Regions from separate parts of the Ornithinicoccus sp. genome, predicted to be linked through region 1. Evidence: riboswitches for the same ligand, from Rfam matches in the RefSeq annotation. Region 1 holds a riboswitch; the other holds the start of a gene.
What was found. A riboswitch is a leader RNA that binds a small molecule or an ion and turns the genes downstream of it on or off. The one in region 1 is predicted to bind thiamine pyrophosphate.
Positions count from the first base shown of each region.

Region 1 (4,398 bases):
GCGATCGCTCCCTGGTCGAGTTGGGTGGCCCGGCGCCCGAGGAGGTCCTCGAGATTGATGTCCCGCAGGTCGGAGACGTGCGGGTTCTCGTCCATCAAGGTATTCAGCGTCGGCAGCACCTTGACCGTGAGGTCGGCCTTCGCCGCGAGATTCTTGATCTCTCGCATCAGGCTGGCATCGGCCAGGGGGATGGCCACTGCTAGGTGCGTCGCGTCATAGCGCTTGGCGACACGGACCATCGCGTCCCGTCCGCCACGGACAGGCACACCTTCGACCCGGAGCTTGCGCTTGCGGCGGTCGTCATCCAGGAAGGCAACCGGCCGGAAGGACAGCCTGGTCGTCCTGCACCATATTGGCGAGGAGTCGACGCCCGAGCACGCCCGCCCCATAGATGATGACGTTCGCCCCGACGTCTCGCCGGACCGCGACTCGCGCCCGCCAGGAACGGATAACGAAGCGCACCGCGAGCATGAGGATAAGGGCCACTGCTCCGCCGACGGCCGGAACTGAACGGGGAACGATATAGGGATCGATCCATATCGCCCAGACGCCAAGGAATAGTCCCGGTCAGGAGCGCCGCCCGAGCAACGGAGACAACCTCTTCAAACGACCCGCGTTGGTGCCTGATGAGATACGGCCCCAACACCATGCCCAGGGTGATCTGGATCAGCGCTGCCCAGCCGGCCACCGTCCACGTCTCGGGCACGAAGGTCCTGGAGAAGTCGTACTGAAAACGCAGCCACACGGTGAAGATGACGGCCACAGACCACGCATGCACCATCGCCCAGGGCGTAGAGCACCTGAGCGACGGCATCGGACGTGCGCCGCCGGGGTGTCATTGCGGAAACCTCCGTCGAGGAGCGGCCAAAAGACGCGCGAATCCTCTCATGCCGTCTGTAGGTGAGCAAGCCGACAAGTTTGAGGCGGTAGGTCTCGTTTATGGGCTATTGGGCGTCTTAGCGCGATTCCTTTACCGAGAGACGCGACTATGCGAAGACGACGAATCATCGCCGAGGAAGTCGGTCAGCTGTCCTTCTTCGCCAACTGCTGGGGCAGGTGCCCCGTCGACTTCTTGTAGATCGCGGCCGCCTGTCGGTTGGCGACCATACGGCTCAGCCCGATGATGGCGCCAGAGACGAGCGCGAAGGCGATCGCCTCTTTCCAATCGATGTCCGGGTCCTCCGGGTTGGCCGGGGAGTCGCCTCCGGTGACGAACTTCCAGGTGCCGTCGGTGGCCTTGCTGGCGACGATCCCGGCCGCCATCGCGGCGCCGGTTGCCATCAGCTTCCAGACCAGGTTGCCCATGCTCTACCTTCCCTCGGTCGGTCCCGCCCACGAGTGGTTCGTGGGTGTTCTCTCGCAGACTACCTGCGGACCGTCGCGGCGTCCTTCTCGTGGGGTCCGGCCCTGACGAGAGGACACGAGAGGCGCCCGGGTGATCGGGCGCCCCAGGTGGTTGATCTGTCCATGACCTGGGCGTGAGGAATCCCTGGGAAGGGTCAAAGTTGTGCATCAGGTGGGCTCTCCCTTACTCGATAGTGGTTGTGCTCTTTGTTGGTTGGCGGCTTGGCTGGACAGATGTGGACTGCGATCGCGCTTGCCGTCGGGGCGTTGGCCCTGATCTGGCTCGTGCTCGCACTCAGGCACGCGTCCGGCGTGCTAGATCGGGCGTCGGAGGTGCTCAACGAGACCCCGCCTCACGACGAGGCCCCCGGGCAGTCGCCGACCCAGTCCGAGGAGGAGTGGACCAAGCCGGACAGGGAGCCGCGGATCTCCTAGCACCGCCGGCACGGTAAGGTCGGGCGCACACACGACAGGGGAGCGCTCACGCGCTGAGAGTGCGGCGAGTCCGATCGCCGCAGACCCTCGAACCTGATCCGGTTAACGCCGGCGGAGGAAGTCGGAGGACATCCATGCGTTCCATCACCCGTACCACCCGCGCCCGCTTCTCCCTCGCCCAGGGCACCGTGGCCGCCGCCACCGTGCTGGCGCTCGCAGGGTGCTCGCTGGGTGGGGGAGAGGACGAGCCCGCCGGCGAGGGTGGTGGCACCGACGAGGGCACCAGCACGTCAACGGCCGGAAGCCCCCAGGGTGGCGAGGTCGTGCTCGTCACGCACGACTCGTTCAACCTGCCGGAGGAGCACCTCGAGGCCTTCACCGAGCAGACCGGCTACCAGGTGACGGTCCAGGCGGCCGGTGACGCCGGAGCGGTCACCAACCAGCTGGTGCTCACCAAGGGCAGCCCGGTCGGCGACGTCGTCTTCGGCATCGACAACGCCTTCGCCTCGCGCGCCGTCGACGAGGGCGTGCTGGCCGAGTACACCCCCGCCGACCTGCCGGAGGGTGCGGCCGAACACGCGCTCGCGGGTGAGGGATCGGCATACCTGACCCCCATCGACTACGGCGACGTCTGCCTCAACATCGACGACACCTGGTTTGCCGAGGAGGGGATCGACCCGCCGCAGACCCTGGAGGACCTGACCGACCCGACGTACGAGGGGCTCTTCGTCACCCCCGGGGCCAGCACCTCGAGCCCGGGGCTGTCGTTCCTGCTGGCCACCATCGGGGAGTTCGGCGAGGACGGATGGGCGTCGTACTGGGAGGACCTGATGGCCAACGGGGCCAAGGTCACCTCGGGGTGGACCGACGCCTACACCGTCGACTTCACCGCCGGCGGTGGCGACGGTGACCGGCCGATCGTGCTGTCCTACGCCTCCAGCCCGCCGTTCACCATCCCCGAGGATGGCGACGAGCCGACCACCTCCGCACTGTTGGACACCTGCTTCCGGCAGGTGGAGTACGCCGGGGTCATCGAGGGCGCGGCCAACCCCGAGGGCGCGCAGGCGCTGATCGACTTCCTGCTGACCGACGAGGTGCAGGCGGCGATCCCGGACTCGATGTACGTCTTCCCGGTCTCCACCCAGGTCGAGCTGCCCGAGGTGTGGGCGCAGTGGGCCGAGGTCGCCGACACCCCGATCGAGGTCGCTCCCGAGGACATCGAGGCCAACCGGGAGACCTGGGTGCGGGAGTGGGCCGACATCGCGACCGGCTGATCGGGCGCGCCGAGGGCTTTGGAGGGATGAGGCCAGCCCGAGAGCATTTGTTGGCCGATGTTTACCTCAGGTGGGTTGTCCTGTTGATCGCGCGCGCGGTGCACTCGATGTATGTGGATTGCAATCGCCGTGATGGTGGGCCTGCTGGCCCTCATCCGACTCGCGCTCGGGCTCGCCCAGGCGTCCCGGACGGTGGACGGTGCCTTCCTCGTGGCGAGCCCGCAGCGCAGCACCGCGTCCGCTCCGGCCGTCCCGGCCCGAAGGGTGGTCAGCCAGAGCCGATGAGTTCCGCGGTGGGCACGGGTCTATCCCGGCGACCCACTGCATACGAGAGGCTCTCCTCATGGCACGCACCGTCAGCGCACACCTGTTCCACGCCATCAACGGGGTCGTGGAGTCACCCGACCAGTGGCAGTTCGACGCCTTCGGCCCGGAGGAGATGGAGTTCATGGGCCAGGGCATCGGCGACGTCACCGACGTAGTCATCGGCCGAAAGCTCTGGCAGGAGTGGGCCGACTACTGGCCGAACGCCGCGGGGGACGACCCGTTCGGCGCCTTCATCAACCCGGTGCGCAAGCACGTGATCACCTCGACGGTGTACGACGTGTCCACGTGGGAGAACAGCGTGGTCGCCGAAGGCGACCCGGCCGACTACGTCCGCCGCCTCGCCGAGGACGGGTCGGAGGGTGCTATCACGGTGACCGGCGGGATCGACACGATCCGGTCGCTGTTCCTGGCCGGCGTCATCGACCGGCTCACCCTGACCACCCACCCAGCGACGGGCCAGGGGCGCCGGTTGTTCGACGACACGGTCCCGATCACTCGGCTGGAGCTCGTCGACAGCGCGGCGACGTCCGTGGGTAACGCCGTGCTCACCTACCGGTTGCGTCCCGAGGCCTGAGGGTGGCTCACCATCGGGGAGCGCCCCGGTCCGCCCGCCGGAGATGCAAAAGCCGCTAGTGAGTAGCCGCAAAATCCGCTAGTGAGTAGCCGGAAAGTTACCCGCCATGCCGTGCCGCCAGGTGTCCCAGGAGGGCGGGGTCAGTTGACGGGCCCGGCGTCCTTGTCCTGGTCGGCGACGAACCGCACGAACCGATCCGGCGCGAGTCGTTCCTCCTCCTCGGTCCGGGGCCACCACGAGGCGGCCTGTGGAACACCGGCTTCGTACAGCTCGACCCACAGGCCCTCCGGGATGGTGTCTCCCTCGGCCAACCGGCCGGCCTGTGCCTGGCTCTCCTCGGAGAGGGCCAGCCACCAGCTCTGCAGTGCTTCCTTCTCTTCCGTGTCCATCATTCGACCATAGCCCCGGGCGACCGGACGCGCGCGGCGGCCGGTGGCCGGCAGC
Region 1 is NZ_CM169976.1:3,876,636-3,881,033, reverse strand. Features, by position in the region: gene AC1QRC_RS19410 (polysaccharide biosynthesis protein) at 1-239, opposite strand, end outside; gene AC1QRC_RS19405 (DUF4235 domain-containing protein) at 1,024-1,305, opposite strand; gene AC1QRC_RS19400 (hypothetical protein) at 1,579-1,779, shown strand; TPP riboswitch at 1,806-1,916, shown strand; gene AC1QRC_RS19395 (thiamine ABC transporter substrate-binding protein) at 1,914-3,053, shown strand; gene AC1QRC_RS19390 (hypothetical protein) at 3,165-3,338, shown strand; gene AC1QRC_RS19385 (dihydrofolate reductase family protein) at 3,397-3,954, shown strand; gene AC1QRC_RS19380 (hypothetical protein) at 4,095-4,343, opposite strand.

Region 2 (4,398 bases), 390 kb from region 1:
TGCCGATCTTCACAGCGTCGATCTCCACGTCGTCGCTGACGGCCTCGAGCTGCTCGAGCAGGAAGGGCACCGGCGGCACGTGCACGGACCGGACGCCATGGGTGTTCTGGGCGACGAGCGCGGTCACCACGCCCATGCCGTAGCCGCCGTTGGCCGCGATGCTCTTGAGGTCCGCCTGGAGACCCGCGCCGCCGGTCGGGTCGGTGCCCGCGATGCTCAACACCCGGGGTATGCCGTGTGCCGGCTGCGGCGTCATCGGCTCGCCCGTCATCGCGCGTCCTCCGACCTTGCGTCGTCCCAGGCCCGGCGCAGTTCGCGCGCGGCGGACTCCGGGTCGGGTGCGGCGCACACCGCCGAGACCACCGCGGCGCCGGCGGCACCCGCCTCGCGCAGGGCGGGGAGGTCCGCCGGCGTCACGCCGCCGATGGCGACGGCGGGCAGTCGGCTCTCGGCGAGCACCGCGGCGAAGCCGGTGAGCCCCAGTGGTTCGGGGGCGTCGTCCTTGGTGGCGGTGGCGTGCAGCGCGCCGATCCCCACGTAGTCCACCCCCGCGGGGTCGAGCGCGGCGCGACGGACCTGCTCCACGGTCCCGGCGCTCAACCCGATGACCGCGTCCGGACCCACCAGGGCGCGGACCGCCCCGGGCGGCATGTCGGACTGGCCCACGTGCACACCGGTGACCCGGGTGTCCGCGGCCCGGGCTGCCAGGAACACGTCGACCCGGTCGTTGACCAGCAACGCCACCTCCGGGGGGAGCACCTCGGCGATCCCGTGCACCAGGTGCAGGAACTCGCGGGCGGTGGCCCGCTTCTCACGGACCTGGATCGCGGTGACGCCACCGGCGACCGCCCGCCGCACCAGGTCGGGCAGCGTGTGCCCGGCCGCGGCCACCTGGGCGGAGTCGGTGACCAGGTAGAGCGACAGGTCGGCCCTCATGAAAGTGCCGCCCGGGCAGCGATGGTGTCCGCGTCCACCTGGGCCAGTACGTCCAGCAGCGCCGGCCCGAAGCTTCCCGGCCCGGTCGAGCGGATCGTGGCCAGCTCGGCCGCCACGGTGTAGACGGTGATCGCCGCCACCGTGGTCGCCAGCCGGTCCTCGTCAACAGCGGCGAAGGCCGCCAGCAGCGCGCCGAGGGCGCAGCCACCCCCGGTGATCCGGGTCAGGGCCGGGTCGCCGTTGTCGATGCGGACGAGGCGCTGCCCGTCGGTGACGGCATCGACCGGGCCCGAGACGGCGACGACCGCGCCCGTCCTCTCCGCCAGGGAGCGCGCTGCGGGGAGGGCTGCGTCCACGCCGTCGGAGGCGTCCACGCCCCGGCCGCCGGCGCCGGTCCCGTCCAGGGCCAGCACCTCCGAGGCGTTGCCGCGCACGACGGTCGGACGGAGGTCGCGCAGTTCGTGGGCGAGCGGGGTCCTGACCGGCAGGGACCCGATCGCGACCGGGTCGAGGACCCAGGGCGTCCCGGCGCCGGTCGCGGCGCTTGCAGCCTCCCGCATCGCGGCCCGCTGCTCCCCCGTCGGCGTGCCGAGGTTGATCAGCAGCCCAGAGGCGATCTCCGCGAACGGGCCAGCTTCGTCGGGGATGTCGACCATGGCGGGTGCCGCGCCGACGGCGAGCAGCACGTTGGCGGTGAAGTTCACCACGACGCTGTTGGTGATGCAGTGGACGAGTGGCTCGCTGCTCCGGACGTGGTCCAGGGCGGCGCAACTGAAGTCGGTCAGGTCCGTGGGGGTACGCAACATGCGTGACATCCCTTCGCTAGTACGAGCTAGATCAGGTTCGGCGGGTGTGATCTCAGCCCCGGCAGGGGCACCCCGTGTCTTGTGCTGGCCAGCACCCTACCTGGTGCCGTCCGGGCCGGAGCCTGGTGGGGCACCGGGTGGCATGGGACGCCTGGCTCGTGGGGACACTTCTCACATCCCCTTGTCGGACCGGCCGCCCGTCGGCTGGGATGGGTCGGTGTCCGACGTCCTCCTGCTGCTGTTCATCGGCGCCCTGTCCGGGGTGACGACCGTCCTGTTCGGCTTCGGGGGCGGCTTCGTCACCGTCCCGGTGGTGCTGTGGGTGGACGCCGCGATCGGCCCGGACGCCCCCACCGTCGCCGTCGCGACCTCGGCGGTCGTCATGGTGGTGAACGCCGCCGTCGCCACCCTCGCCACCAGGCGGGGTGTGCTCTCCCGGCTCCGCCTGGCGGCGCCGCTCCTGGGGCTGCTGGCTGTGGGTGGCGCCACCGGGGCCTGGCTCGCCCGTCTGGCGCCGTCGGCGTTCATCAGCTGGGGCTTCATCTGCTACCTGGTGGCGACGATCCTGGACGTGAGCCTGCGGCGCGGGTTCGTGCGCCCCACGGTGCGGGACCGGGAGGACCGCTTCGCCATCAGCGGGCTGCTGGGCGTGCCCATCGGCACGATCGCCTCCTTCCTGGGGGTCGGGGGCAGCGTGATGACCGTGCCGCTGCTGCGCCGCTCCGGTCTGGACATGCGCACCGTGGCCTCGCTGGCCAACGCCCTCACCCTGGCGATCAGCCTGCCCGCGTGTGTCGTCTTCCTGCTGGGCAACCCGGTGGGCGACCTGCCCGGAGCCGCGCTCGTCGGGGCGGTGGACCTGCGCGCCGGGGCGCTGCTCCTGGCCGGCGGTCTCCCGGTGATCGTGCTGCTGCGCCGTCGCCCGCCCGCGATCTCCGACCGCGTCCACGCCGTGGGCTACATCGTGCTGCTGTGCGTGGTACTCGGCGCGATGGTCCGGTCGGTCCTCTAGAGGCCGCGGGGCAGTTGCGCGGGGTCCCGGACGGTAACGTCGGTGCACCATGTACCGCAGTCAGCGAGCAGTCGTATCAGCTCCGAGCGAGCCGGCTTCATCGCTATAGCTGCGAGTGAGATCAACCGGCCCTTCGAGATGCTGCTCGACCCCGAGGTCAACGCCAACGCACTCAACTGGACCCAGAACAGCGACAAGGCCCGAACCCCCGCCAACGATTCTGTTGGCAAGGGTTCGAGCCTCGTGCGCGGGGTGGAGCTGAGGGGATTCGAACCCCTGACCTTCTCATTGCGAACGAGACGCGCTACCAACTGCGCCACAGCCCCAAGCCGTGCTTGCGGCTACGAACTTTAGCACCAGGTAGGGCCAGATTCCGATTCGGGTCCCGCCGCAGGTCAGGCGCGCCTCACAGCACGGCCAGGTCCTCGATGGTCGGCACCCACGAACCCGCTGCAGCGTTGGCCCGCACCTGGTCGGCGCTGGTCACCCCGGCGATCACCGACGAGACCGCCGGCTGGGCAGCCAGGCCACCGATCGCGATCTCCAGCACCGTCCGGCCGCGCTCCTGTGCGAACTGCTCGATCCGCTCGATTTCGTCCCAGTCGGCGCCCGCCAGACGCTCCGCCTGCGAGTCCGCGGCGAGGCGGCTGCCGGGGGGCGGGGCCTGGTCCCGCCGGTACTTTCCGGTGAGCAGACCGAACTCCAGGGGGAAGAACGGCAGGATCCCCACGCCCACCGTCTCGGCGGCGGGGACGAGCTCCTGCTCGGCGGAGCGGTCCAGCAGGGAGTACTTGTTCTGCGCCGAGATGAACGGGGTGAGCCCGGCGGTGCGGGCCGTCCAGTCCGCGTCCACGACCTGCCACCCCGCGAGGTTGGAGGACCCGACATACCGGACCTTGCCCTCCTGCACCAGCTCGTCCAGCGCCGACAGGGTCTCCTCGATCGGGGTGACCGGGCACGGCCGGTGCAGCTGGTAGAGGTCGATCCAGTCGGTGCCGAGACGGGTGAGGCTCGCCTCCACGGCCTTGCGGATGTAGCGCCGGGAGCCGCGGGCGCCCCAGTCGGGCCCGTTGGAGCCCTGCATGTCCATCCCGAACTTGGTCGCCACGACCACCTTGTCGCGGCGGTCACCGAGCGCGGCACCCAGCAGGGACTCGCTCTTCCCCTGCCCGTAGATGTCCGCGGTGTCGAAGAGCGTGATGCCCTCCTCGAGCGCGGTGTCGACGATGGACTGGACGGCGGCGCCGTCGACCCGGGTCCCGAAGGCGTTGCACCCGATCCCGACGGTGCTCACCATCAGGCCGGAGTCACCGAGTGGGCGGTGGGTCATCGAAGTCATGGGCCTATCCTGCCCCGCAGCCACGGTGGGTCATCCCGGCGGGGGTCTGTGCACCCCGCGCGGCAGCCTCCTTCGGGGCCTCAGACCACCTGGTGCACGGGGGGCAGGTCCTCGAACTCCTCGTCCAGCGCCAGTGCATTGCCGTCGAAGGGCAGGTCCTCGACCGGGGTGTCGGCAGCCACCCGCTCGGAGGGGCGCGGGGCGCGGGCCTTCAGCGTGTAGGTCGGGGGCGGGACGGGGACGGGTTGCCAGGTGCCCGGGGCCGCCTCGGCCCGGGTCTCGACCGGGGTCTCGGCCGCGGCCGG
Region 2 is NZ_CM169976.1:3,490,548-3,494,945, forward strand. Features, by position in the region: gene AC1QRC_RS17420 (bifunctional hydroxymethylpyrimidine kinase/phosphomethylpyrimidine kinase) at 1-271, opposite strand, end outside; gene thiE (thiamine phosphate synthase) at 268-936, opposite strand; gene thiM (hydroxyethylthiazole kinase) at 933-1,742, opposite strand; TPP riboswitch at 1,734-1,827, opposite strand; gene AC1QRC_RS17435 (sulfite exporter TauE/SafE family protein) at 1,960-2,754, shown strand; tRNA gene AC1QRC_RS17440 (tRNA-Ala) at 3,008-3,080, opposite strand; gene AC1QRC_RS17445 (aldo/keto reductase) at 3,161-4,084, opposite strand; gene AC1QRC_RS17450 (hypothetical protein) at 4,174-4,398, opposite strand, start outside.
Region 2: another riboswitch for thiamine pyrophosphate. It lies ahead of thiM (hydroxyethylthiazole kinase); the one in region 1 lies ahead of AC1QRC_RS19395 (thiamine ABC transporter substrate-binding protein).